DNA from 4 places in the Streptomyces sp. NPDC059224 genome. Region 4 is predicted to be linked to each of the others. Evidence: riboswitches for the same ligand, from Rfam matches in the RefSeq annotation. Region 4 holds a riboswitch; each other region holds the start of a gene.
The links. A riboswitch is a leader RNA that binds a small molecule or an ion and turns the genes downstream of it on or off. The one in region 4 is predicted to bind cyclic di-AMP.
Positions count from the first base shown of each region.

Region 1 (2,942 bases), on a different contig from region 4:
TACGTTTCTTACTGAGAGTTCGGCCACTGAGTCAGCTCAGCCGCGAGGAGGGGTACGTCATGACCCGACCGTCCGCCCGCTACGTCCTGCCCGAGTTCACCGAACGCACCGGCGCCGGGCAGCGCACGCTGGATCCGTACTCGAAGCTGCTGGAGGAACGGATCGTCTTCCTCGGCACGCCCGTCGACGAGACCTCGGCCAACGATGTGACGGCCCAGTTCATGTACCTGGAGCACGCGGCGCCGGAGCGGGACATCTCGCTGTACATCAACTCTCCGGGCGGCTCGTTCAGCGCGATGGCCGCGATCTACGACACGGTCCGGTACGTCACCTGCGACGTGGAGACGATCTGCCTCGGGCAGGCCGGGGCATCGGCCGCGGTGCTGCTCGCGGCGGGCACCCCGGGCAAGCGCTCCGTGCTGCCGGGTGCGCGGGTCGTGCTCAAGCAGCCGTCGCTGCCGGAGCCGGTACAGGGCCAGCCGAGTGATCTGGTCGTCCGGGCGGCGGAGTTGGACAGGACCCGCGGGCTGCTCGAGGAGATGCTCGTCCGGCACACCGGGCGGACGGCGGCCCAGGTCCACCAGGACCTGGAGCGGGACCTGGTGCTGGACGCGCGGGCGGCGCTGGCGTACGGGCTGGTGGACCGGATCGTGCAAAGCCGCAGGAGCACCCTCGACCTGCCGGACGCGGGGTGAGTGTCCGATGCTGCCACCGGAGCTGCCGCCGCTGCCCGCGCTGACCCGCGCCGAGGGCGAGTTGGTCGACCGTTACCTGGACGTGGTCGACCTGCTGGGCCGGATCAACCCGGCGCAGAACGAGGACACCTATCGTGGGCTGCGCGCCGCGCAGGCGCTGGTGCGCGCGGCGGCCGAGCTGCGCGACGCCCTCGCGCTGATGCACCGGCGGGGCGAGACGGAGCTGCACGGCGACACGCTGGCACGGGCGTTGCGGGTGCTCGACGGCGAGCGCCGGACCGCGCGCGTCGCACTCCCGCCCGACTGCGTACGGTGACGCCCGCCGACGTCCGGGGCGAGACGTCCACCGGTCGATGGGACCGGAGTTGAAACGACCCAGTGGGGTTACGGCCGTTCGGCGGAGTGTGGCGTGGTTTTACCTGACCGCGGGGGCCGCTCAAGATGCGCGCACGAAGGGGCCCGCGAGGGGTTCCGGTGCAGGTCCGGGGCTACGCAGGGCAGTTGACGACTAATCGAACACAACTCTGTCCACCCGAACGGGTGGGTGGTGAGTAACCCCACAAATCCCCGATTCGGTTGGGATTTTCGGACACGCGTGAGTGAGGATCCCTGTCTGACGACAAGCCCCCGCCACCGCGGCGGGGCGATCCGTGCGGACGCCGAGTCCTGCCGCCGCCCGGATGACCGGTCGACGGAAGTGGATCGGCAGGAGTGGAGGACCCGAGCACGACGGGTCGCCGGCACGGTCGCACCACGACCGGACCGGGCAGCCCTTGGGGTGAAGCCGTGGCAACGCGGCCGGGCAACTTCGCCAGCCCGAATCCGACAGGTCATCCTTCACAGGCGGCTGACGAAGGGTTGCGCATGACTGCGCTCAATCGTGTCCCGTCGCTGATGGCGCGGGCCGGCACGGCCTCGGCGCTCACCATCGCCGCCGTGGGCGGCTCCATCGTGATCCCCGGTGTCGCCTCCGACGCCTCGGCCGCCACGATGGGGACGAAGGCACTTCAGGTCGCGGCCTCGAAGAAGGGCGCGCCCTACAGGTGGGGTGCCACCGGACCGAACCGGTTCGACTGCTCAGGGCTCACCCTGTACTCGTTCAAGAAGGCGGGCAAGAAGCTCCCGCGAACGGCGGCCCAGCAGTACAACAAGACCCGTCACATCTCGGCCGGCAAACGCAAGGCCGGTGACCTGGTCTTCTTCCACTCGGGTTCCAGCGTCTACCACGTCGGCATCTATGCCGGGAAGGGACGGATCTGGCACGCCCCGAAGACCGGGGACGTGGTGAAGCTCCAGAAGATCTGGACGCGGAGCGTCTGGTACGGCCGGGTCAGCTGACTCGCACAGCGGCACCCCTCAGCAGGCCGGCGGGAACTCGGGGCTACGGTTCCTGCCGGCCGGCTGCGGTGACCGTGCCGGCCCGGACCGCCCAGGGCAGTTCGATGAAGACGGTCTTGCCGCCCTCCCGGGTGGGGCGCACCCGGAGCTTGCCGCCGCACTCCGCGGTGAGCCAGCGGATGATGACCATGCCGCGCCCGTTGTCCTGCTGCACCGCGGCAGGGAGTCTCTTGGGGAAGCGCGGATGGCTGTCCGTGACGCCGATGCGCAGCTGTTCGTCACGGTCGAGGACGAGGTCCACCGTGAAGGTGGGCGACTGGCCGAAGGTGTGCTGCACCGCGTTGGTGGCGAGTTCGGAGACGATGAGGCGGATGGTGTCCGCGGTCTCCGTCTCCGGTGGCAGCCCCCATTCGGCGAGGGTGCCCAGCGCGTAGGAGCGGGCCGTGGAGACCGAGGCGGGATCGCTCGGCAGAGTGATGGATGCTTCCAGGTGGTCTGCCATGGCGACGTCGTCCCTTTCCCACGGGACCGGAGTCCGACACACGGTGCGGATGGTTCGAGTACGGTCCCGGACTGGTGCTTCTTCGCCAGACTGCCATTACCAGGGTGGCCAGGGGAGCGATCCACCAAGATATGCATATATCTGTCGCTCGATGCGGTGAACTCTGCGACCCCAGAGTGTATTTGGGCGGCTCGGAAGGAGTAAGGAGTAGCCCATGCAGAACGGTCCCGCGGTGCGCCGTCGGAAACTGGGCTCCGAACTGCGCACTCTGCGCACCGGCGCCGGGCTCACGAGCGGTGAGGCCGCCCGTCTGGTGGGCTGGCATCAGTCGAAAGTGAGCCGGATCGAGACCGGCGCCAGCGGTGTGAAACCAGCCGATGTGCGGTTACTTCTCGACGCGTACGGCG
Region 1 covers NZ_JBHZAN010000033.1:9,115-12,056, forward strand. The annotation lists gene ACFXI4_RS32505 (ATP-dependent Clp protease proteolytic subunit) at 60-695, shown strand; gene ACFXI4_RS32510 (hypothetical protein) at 703-1,011, shown strand; cyclic di-AMP (ydaO/yuaA leader) riboswitch at 1,343-1,556, shown strand; gene ACFXI4_RS32515 (C40 family peptidase) at 1,560-2,033, shown strand; gene ACFXI4_RS32520 (ATP-binding protein) at 2,077-2,535, opposite strand; gene ACFXI4_RS32525 (helix-turn-helix domain-containing protein) at 2,750-2,942, shown strand, end outside.
Region 1: it holds a riboswitch for cyclic di-AMP, as region 4 does, so the genes downstream of both, ACFXI4_RS32515 (C40 family peptidase) here and ACFXI4_RS39635 (transglycosylase family protein) in region 4, are expected to answer to the same signal.

Region 2 (2,942 bases), on a different contig from region 4:
CTCGGGGACCTCGAAGGGGGGCAAGGGGGGCATGGGGTGACTGCCTCGCTCTCATCCGTGCCGCGCCGGGCCGACTGTGCGGTGACGTCGCTCTGGCGTTGGGCGGCATTCCATGTGGTCGCGCCACACGTTACGGGTGAGTTGGCCGTCGCGGCAGTGTCTAAAGAGTTCGCAATGTCCGAATAGGCGTTGTCGGAGGGTGCAATTCCGGCTCAGCGTCCTTCGGGGGACACGAACGGGGTGGATCCGGTCCGTACAGGGGGACCCCTGGGGGGACCGTGGCCAGGAATGCCGTCAGCATGCCGCTCGACGCGGATCGCGACGTGCCGGGCCTGATCGTCAAGTTCGGCGACGGTCCGCCGCATCCCGGCGGGGTCGGCGCGCTTCGCAGTCCGGGACGCCTCGGCGTTCCCATGTACGCGATCGCCGAGGACGCCTGCACACCGGCGGCCACCGCCCGTTACCTCACACGGGCGTTCGTATGGCCGACGACGGGAGCAGCTCGTGACCGGCGTCCAGTTCGGGGGCGTCGCCGTCCTCGTCGAACCAGAGTCCGAGCCGCCTGGTCTCCTCGGTGCACAGCGCACCGCCGACCGGGTCCCCGGGGCAGTCGCCCAGCCGCTCGAAGCCGTCGATGAGCCGGCAGGCGCAGTTCCAGCCTGCCTCGCCGGGGTCCGCCGCGTCCCGGTCGCCGCCTCCAGCAGATGCGCCCGGAAGTCCTCCGGTCCGTCCGTCACCACGCCGCTCCAGCCCCATCGGTACCGCCGACCCACCGAGAACGTAACGCGCGCCACCGGCAACGCCCCATCGCCGATACGGCGGGCGCCATTTGAGGCCGAAACGCACAGTGAGTCTCAGGGGCGTGCTGTCCGTATTCTCTGATCATGGTCGCACCCACCCCGTACTCACTGATCGCCACCGACCTGGACGGCACACTGCTGCGTGCCGACGACACCCTCTCCGAACGGTCGCTCGCCGCGCTCGCGCGGGCGGGCCGGGTCGGCGCCCGGCATCTCGTGGTGACCGGCCGCCCCGCGCCGAGAGTGCGCCCCCTCCTGGACGACCTCGGTTGCACGGGACTCGCGGTCTGCGGCCAGGGCGCCCAGCTCTACGACGCCGGCGCGGACCGGCTGCTGTGGTCGGTCACCCTGGACCGGGAGCTGGCCGAGACCGCCCTGGGCAAGATCGAGGCCGAGGTCGGGCAGGTGTACGCGGCGGTCGACCAGGACGGCGTGGACGGGCTCACGCTCATCGAGCCGGGCTATCTGATGCCCCACCCCACGCTGCCCGCGCTGCGCGTGGGCCGGCGGGACGACCTGTGGTGCGCGCCCATCAGCAAGGTGCTGCTGCGCCACCACACCCTGTCGGACGACGAACTGGCGGCGACCGCGCGCGCGGTGGTGGGATCGCTCGCGACGGTCACCATGTCGGGGCCGGGAACGGTCGAGCTCCAGCCGTGCGGGGTGACCAAGGCGACCGGGCTGGCACTGGCCGCCGACCATCTGGGGCTGAGCCCCGAACGGGCCATCGCCTTCGGGGACATGCCCAACGACATCCCCATGTTCGACTGGGCGTCCTACGGGGTGGCCATGGCCAACGCCCACGCCGAACTCAAGGCGGTGGCCGACGAGATCACCCTGTCGAACGAGGACGACGGCATCGCCGTCGTCCTCGAAAGGCTCTTCACCTGACGGCGCCGGTCAGTACGCGCCGTGCACGTTGTCGATCGAGCCGTACCGCGCGGCGGCGTAGTTGCAGGCGGCGGTGATGTTCGCGACCGGGTCGTAGACGTCGAACGACGTGCCGTCCACGTGGTAGGTCTTGAACGTCGGGTCGATCACCTGGAGCAGGCCCTTGGAGGGGATGCCGGCGGCCGCGTTGGAGTCCCAGAGGTTGATGGCCCGGGGGTTGCCGGAGGACTCACGCATCACGTTGCGGTAGATGCCGTTGTAGCTGCCCGGAATGTTCTTTTCGGCCATGATCGCGAGCGACTCGCGGATCCAGCCGTCGAGGTTGTTCGGGTACCCGGCGAGCGTCGTGGACGCCGTCGAGGTGGTGGACGTGGCGGCGGAGGCGGCGGTCGCACCGATGAGCGGGAGGGCGAGAACGGCGGCGCCGGTACCGGCGACGGCGAGCGTGCGGATGACGCGGTTACGGCGGGGGCGGCGGTGCTGAGGGGCAGCAGACATGTCGTGGTTCCTCTCCGTCGCCTGCGGGGTGAGCTGTCGGGTTCGGGCTCGGGGAGTTCCCGGTCGCACCGCCCTGAGGCGAGGCGACTTCACCCCTAGCCGTTCCGGTACGACGTCCGTCGGTGACGTCGGTCGCCCGGTCCGGCGACTTACCTGGTTCCCCCGCTCCTGCCGTGCGAATGGACTCGTTGATGGTCGCGACGGGCGGCGGCAGGATTTGGCGTCCGCCCGGTGAGCCGGAACGTATGCGAGAGCACATGTCCGGAACAAGTACCTGATTCCCCCAACACGCCGATTGACCTTGGTCTGAGTCGTATGGGGTACTTGATCCTTTGCGGTTGCCAAGCCTCAACTCGCCAACAGGAAAAGGAGAGAGAGGGTCGCCTTACCGCCTCGGTGGCACTCAGGGCCACGTGACCCACTTCACGAAGTGGCAATTACGGCGAATCGGACAAAGGGGGATTGATTGAATCCGCCTTTTCGGGTGTCGAGGGAATAGCCCCGCTCCGCCATTTGTATGGATTGCCTCGATTGGAGCGAGTGAAGTGGTGCACATCACAAGTGATTCCATGAATTGTCCGAATTGCCTTGTTAAGCGGAATTTCGCTTCGAGGTGAGCGGACCGACGGACCTGGGCGGGTGGATGCCGAGGTGCCGGGAGTTCCCGTGTGGCGGTACGTGATTCCGGTCACGCCGAGGGCGGGGCGCAGGCGTCACGACTCGACGGCGGCCGAGCGATCGTCCATGCGCGTG
Region 2 covers NZ_JBHZAN010000012.1:142,191-145,132, forward strand. The annotation lists gene fahA (fumarylacetoacetase) at 1-24, opposite strand, end outside; partial or broken gene ACFXI4_RS15035 (ATP-grasp domain-containing protein) at 300-536, shown strand; gene ACFXI4_RS15040 (hypothetical protein) at 466-756, opposite strand; gene ACFXI4_RS15045 (HAD family hydrolase) at 885-1,691, shown strand; gene ACFXI4_RS15050 (transglycosylase SLT domain-containing protein) at 1,701-2,189, opposite strand; cyclic di-AMP (ydaO/yuaA leader) riboswitch at 2,195-2,390, opposite strand.
Region 2: it holds a riboswitch for cyclic di-AMP, as region 4 does, so the genes downstream of both, ACFXI4_RS15050 (transglycosylase SLT domain-containing protein) here and ACFXI4_RS39635 (transglycosylase family protein) in region 4, are expected to answer to the same signal.

Region 3 (2,942 bases), on a different contig from region 4:
CTCTACGGGGATCTCGGGCTTGTCGAAGTGCGTGTAGTACAGGTCGATGTAGTCGGTGCCGAGGCGGCGCAGGGAGGCGTCGGCGGCGGCCTTGATGTTGGCGCCCGACAGGCCGGGGTACTCGGGGTGCTGACTGACCTTCGTCGCGATGACGACGTCGGCGCGGTTGCCGCGCGCCTTGACCCACTTGCCGATGACGGTCTCGGACTCACCGCCGTGGTGGCCCTCGATCCAGGCCGAGTACGAGTCGGCGGTGTCCACGAAGTTGCCGCCCGCGGCCGTGTACGCGTCCAGGACGGCGAAGGAGGCTGCCTCGTCGGCGGTCCAGCCGAAGACGTTGCCGCCGAGGCAGAGCGGGAAGACCTCGAGGTCGGATGCGCCGAGCTTGCGGAGGGAGCGGGGAGCGGGAGAAACGGAAGAAGGGGTCATGCCTCAGTTCAACACCGGCTGCCCGCGGACCCATGGCGCCGCAACGCGAAGTTCTCGTAAAAGCGGAAGGCCCCCTCCGACTCCCGGACGCACCGGACCGGCGGCCCTGACGTCGGGGGGTCGTCATCAGGGCCGCCGGGGTTCAGTGGGCTCCGTCAGGGGGTGAGGCCCTTGCCGCGCAGCCACGTCATCGGGTCGATGCCGGTGGCCTGACCGCCGGGGTGGACCTCCAGGTGGAGGTGCGGGCCGGTGACGTTGCCGGTGGCGCCCACCCGGCCGATGACGTCTCCGGTGGCGACCTTCTGGCCGACCTTGACGCCGATCGAGGACTGGTGGCAGAACCACAGCTCGGTGCCGTCGTCGAGGGTGAGGATCGTGCGGTAGCCGTACGAGCCGGCCCAGCCGGCCTCCGTGACGGTGCCACTGTGCACGGCCTTGATCAGGGTGCCGGTGGGGGCGGCGAAGTCGAGACCGGTGTGGTAGCCGGAGGCCCACATGGAGCCGGCCTGCCCGAAGGTGCCGGTGATCGTGTAGGAGACGACCGGCAGCGTGTACTGCTTGGCCAGCGCGGCGAGCCGCTTCTGCTCGGCCTGCGCCTTCTCGGCGGCCTGCGCCTGCTCCTTGGCGTCGGCGGCCTTGGCGGCCGCCGCCTTCTCCGCCTTGGCCTCCGCGTCGGAGACCGCCTTGTCGGCGGCGGCCACGGCCTTGGCGGTGGCCTTGACGTCGATCTGGGTCTGCTGCTGCTCGGCCTGGGCGATGATCCGGCTGCGCAGCGCCTCACCGGCGTCGGAGGAGGAGTCCGCGTCGGTGGCGGTCGTCGTGGTGACGCTGCTGAGCGCGGTCTGGGTGGCCTGGTGGCCGCCGCCGTCGCCGAGCAGGGAGTCGACGGAGGACGGCAGGTCGGGCAGCGAGATGGAGACCGGCGGCTTGCCCGTGTTGGCACTGGCCATGCCGCCCGCGCCGACGGCAGCGATGACGCCGACGCCGAGGACCGTGGAGCTGCGGGCGAGACCGCCGCCGCGCTGCTTGGCGACCCGGTGCCGGCCACGAACCGGGGCGAGGGACTCCTCGGTGGGGTTCCACTCCTCCCAGGGACCCTCGTCGGTGCGGTGTCCGTCGTAGCCGTAGACGTCGGGCTGACGCTGGCTGGGCACGAACGGGGCTGTCGGAGCAGGCCGGTTGGACGCCACGCGGGCGCACTCCTTTCCTTCCGCTGCCTACCGGGTTAGCTGACGGGTTCGGAGCAGGAAGGTCTCCTACGCGCGTATACCGACCGATTGGTGCCCGGTGGTACTTGCGCGATTCACCCCATGGTGGTGGTTCCCCGGTTCCCTTGCGGGATTCGGCGCGTGCGCACGGAGCCGTCGCGGGTGACGGCTGGGACGACCGCGCTGCGTTATCGAACGTTAATAGACCCGGATGGCAGATTCCAAGCCGTTCTCCTTGATCATTACGCATTCGAAGCCTGGACTTACCTGCCATGACCAATCAAAAACGGTCGAGTTGACCATGCATTCCGCGCGACTCAGGAGTCACACGCGTTTTGATGGTGACTCAGATGGTGCGCGGAGGGCGGTCGGACGTGCACCGAGAGTGACGACCCCGGCGGGGACGGGTGCCCACGCCCCAGGGACCGCCGCACGGCGAGGCAGCGCCGTGCCGTCCGGCGGGCCGCCGCCGGTGCACCGGCGCACCTCGGCCGCGCGCCCGCCGCGGCCTCCTGCCGGTCGCCGGTCGCCGGTCGCCGGTCGCCGGTCGCCGAGGCGGACGATCCGGTTGATGCCGATGGCGAGGGCGGCGACGGTGAGCACGGTGACGATCCCGGTGGCGGCGCCGGTGTCCGGCAGGAGGCCGCGGCGGGCGCGCACGCCGCAGGTGGCGAGGAAACGTGGCGACGCCCGCGAGGAACGTGGTGCGCAGGGACGAGAGGGGTGCGGCGATCAGCGGGGCGGGCAGGAGACGAGCCGGGATCCGGGCGTCGGCGGCCCCGTCGTCCAGCGCGTCCGCGGGGCCCACGGTACGACTCCCCATGTCCCAGGTGTCCGACGGGCGTCCGTCCAGGTTTGCGGCTGCGAGCGAGCGGAGGCGATCGCCGTACGCCGGGCGGATGAGTACGGAGGGGTGTGAGGAGGAACACGTAAATGAGCACGGGCCGGTATACGACTCAGGGCCGGAATCCTGTTTCTAGGATTCCGGCCCTGGTCTTCAGTAGCGGGGACAGGATTTGAACCTGCGACCTCTGGGTTATGAGCCCAGCGAGCTACCGAGCTGCTCCACCCCGCGTCGTTGAAATCAGCATACGCCATCGGAGGAGGTGAAGTCACATTGGTTAATTGCGGTCAGCCCAGCAGGTGACCGTTCGGGGCCTTCGCCAGGTCCTCGTACTCACCCAGCACCAGCACCGCCACCCCCGACTCGCGCAGCACGCCCGTCCCGTCCGCGGCCTCGACGAAGGTGTCCGGCTCGCGCCACGCCGTCACCACCCGCCGCACCCCGGCGCGGAGGATCAGCTC
Region 3 covers NZ_JBHZAN010000013.1:21,411-24,352, forward strand. The annotation lists gene ACFXI4_RS15575 (aldo/keto reductase) at 1-429, opposite strand, end outside; gene ACFXI4_RS15580 (M23 family metallopeptidase) at 585-1,619, opposite strand; cyclic di-AMP (ydaO/yuaA leader) riboswitch at 1,627-1,787, opposite strand; gene ACFXI4_RS15585 (hypothetical protein) at 1,962-2,297, opposite strand; tRNA gene ACFXI4_RS15590 (tRNA-Met) at 2,639-2,712, opposite strand; gene ACFXI4_RS15595 (dihydrofolate reductase family protein) at 2,769-2,942, opposite strand, start outside.
Region 3: it holds a riboswitch for cyclic di-AMP, as region 4 does, so the genes downstream of both, ACFXI4_RS15580 (M23 family metallopeptidase) here and ACFXI4_RS39635 (transglycosylase family protein) in region 4, are expected to answer to the same signal.

Region 4 (2,942 bases):
TGTCGGTGGCGTCCAGGTCGAACATGGCCTGGTCGATCAGGCGCTGCTCGGTGGCGTCGTAGCCGACCAGCTCCGGGCCGATCTGCTCGATCACGGCGAGGACGGCCTTCTCGACGCCCTTGCCGAGGTAGCGGTTGGGGTCGCCGTCACGGAGCTCGATGGCCTCGAAGGCGCCGGTGGAGGCGCCGGAGGGAACGGCGGCACGACCCGTGCTGCCGTCGTCGAGGCCGACCTCGACCTCGACCGTGGGGTTGCCTCGGGAGTCCAGGATTTCCCGGGCTACGACGACGTCGATGGACGGCACGAGCATCTCCTTCTTGGGATGTGACGCTGGTTGTGCGGGCGCACGCGGGCCTGGTCGGCCCTTGCTCAGCCTTGCGACTAGAGCCTAACCGTCCCGGGCCCGTGAGCCAGCCGACCGACCGGCCCGTGGACACAGAGACGGTACTCATTGTTCATGCACGGAACAAAGGGGGGTCCGATGAAGAACGGAAGAAGAGCGGGTCAAGGAGAGGACCACCGCACGAGGACAAAGAGAAACCCCGCCCCGGCGCGTACGGGGGAAGACGCACCGGAGCGGGGAGCCGTGGGGGACGGGGGTGGCCCTCATGTGGTCCTCACCGCGGGGACCACGGTTGTGTGAGCGCTGTGGTTCGGCCGGGCGCCGCCTGTCACTTCGGGGTGCCCGCCTCCCGGGGCCTACTTGAGGTGCAGCTGCTGGCCCGGGTAGATGAAGTCGGCGTCGTCGACGATGTCCTTGTTCAGCTTGAACAGCGCCTGCCAGCCACCCTTGACCTTGTGCTTCTCGGCGATCGAGCTGAGCGTGTCGCCCTTGACGACCTTGTACTCGCCGTCGCCCTTCTTGACCTTCTTGCCGGTCGGGGTGGTGACCGTCTTCTTGGCGGCCGGACGCTCGGCGGAGCGGGAGGCGGCCTGGGTGTCGGTCGAGCGGGTGGCGGTGCCGCTGCTCGACGAGCTGGTGCTGCCGCCGGTGTGGGCGGCGCCGGACAGGCCCGTGCCGCAGACCGGCCAGGCACCCTTGCCCTGCGCGCCGAGAACCTTCTCGGCGATCTCGATCTGCTGCGCCTTGGTGGCCTGGTTGGCCTGCGCGGCGTACTGCGTGCCGCCGTACGCGGCCCAGGTGGAGGCGGAGAACTGCAGACCGCCGTAGTAGCCGTTGCCGGTGTTGATGGCCCAGTTGCCACCGGACTCGCACCGGGCGACGGCGTCCCACTCGGAGGCGGTGGCGGCCGAGGCGGTGCCGGTGGCCATCAGCGGAGCGGCGATGGCGACACCGGTGACGCCGGCGAGCGCGGCGACGCGGGCGGCCTTGGACGGACGACGGTGCTTGCCCTTGCCGGAAAACAGCATGGAGGATCCCCTCACCGACGCCTGCGAGGTGAGCTGTCGGGTTCGGGCCGAATGAGTTGCCCGGCCGCACACCTCACGGTGCGCGGCTTCACCCCGAGCCGGACACGGCAGCCTCAACCACCGGTCCCGGCACCTACCTTGGGTCCCCCGCTCCTGCCTACGGCGCTTGACGCGACGACTGTTCCCGGGTGGCCGCTGGCAGGACTCGGCGTTGCGGCGGCCGGGGCTCGTGGTGACGAGCGGCCTCGACCGTAAACAGGCGATCCGGCGAATATCAAAGATGATCAGGGCTTCTGAGACTCATCCCACACTTTCACCAAAGCGGACATTTGGCTTCGAAATAGGGCGGGCGGAAGCGTCAACTCCCGCCGGTTTCAATCCGTTTAGCTACTGAGTTTCAGGGTCTGACCGGGGGCGATGTGGTTCGGGTCGGTGCCGATGTCCGCCTTGTTGGCGGCGAAGAGCGCGCGCCATCCGCCGTCGAGGTCAAGGGAGTCGGCGATGGAGGCGAGCGTGTCGCCGTCCCGCACGGTGTAGGTGCCGGCACCCGGGGAGGCGTGACGTCCGGAAGACGTCGCACTCTGACCGTTTGTCACGCTTTCGTCCGCCGAGCCGCCGCGGTGCTTGCCGCTGCTGCTGACGGCTCCCGTGTCGACCAGATCCCAAGAGCTGCCCGTCTGCCACGAATTGTCCGAGTCGTCGGCTTCGGGCACCACGGGGTTCTCGCTCACCTCCGGGGTGCCGGAGCCTTTGGATCCCGACTTGTCCGTCTTCGTGGAGCCGGTGGAGGCGCCCTTGCCGGAGTCGCCCCTCCCACTCGGGGACGGGGTGGCCGAGTCCGGGTCCGTGGCGCCCGACGCGTCCGGCGAGGAGTCGGACGATCCGGTATCCGATGAACCAGATGAATCCGATGAACCAGATGAAGAGGACGAATCAGACAGCCCGGGGGACGAGTCGGAGGAGCCGGACGTGTCGCCGGATCCGCCGAGGCCCGTGTCGACGTTCACCGAGGAGTCGTCCGAGGACAGCCCGGCGAACAGGGCACAGGTCCGCCAGGGCTTGGTGCCCTGGTCGGCGAGGATCTTCTCGGCGACGGCGATCTGCTGCGAACGGCTCGCCTGGTCCGGCGTACTGGCGTACTCCTGGCCGCCGTGCTCGTCCCAGTCGTCCTGGGACATCTGCAGGCCGCCGTAGTAGCCGGTGCCTGCGTCCATGCTCCAGGAGCCGCCGCTCTCGCACTCGGCCACCCTGTCCCAGGTGCCGCCGTCGGCCGCGTTGGCGCTCGCCGCTCCGAGGAGCGGGATGGCGATGGCCGAGCCGGTCACGCCGGCCGCGACGAGAAGAGCCGGAGCCTGACGGGGGCGACGGTGACGACCGTTCCCGGAGAGCATGCGGAAACCTTTCGAGCGACAGCGGTGACCGGCGCGACGGGTCCTGCCGGCGCGCCGCACTGATGGGTGAAGGTATAGGCAGACGATCACTTGTCACAAGTTAATGCCGCGCAGATCACGTGAAGATCACATAGTTGAACGCCGGTCATCTTTGCCGGTGGAGGGCGCCACGGGGGTGAA
Region 4 covers NZ_JBHZAN010000053.1:38,257-41,198, forward strand. The annotation lists gene eno (phosphopyruvate hydratase) at 1-310, opposite strand, end outside; gene ACFXI4_RS39635 (transglycosylase family protein) at 700-1,371, opposite strand; cyclic di-AMP (ydaO/yuaA leader) riboswitch at 1,375-1,546, opposite strand; gene ACFXI4_RS39640 (transglycosylase family protein) at 1,755-2,762, opposite strand; gene ACFXI4_RS39645 (cytochrome P450) at 2,889-2,942, opposite strand, start outside.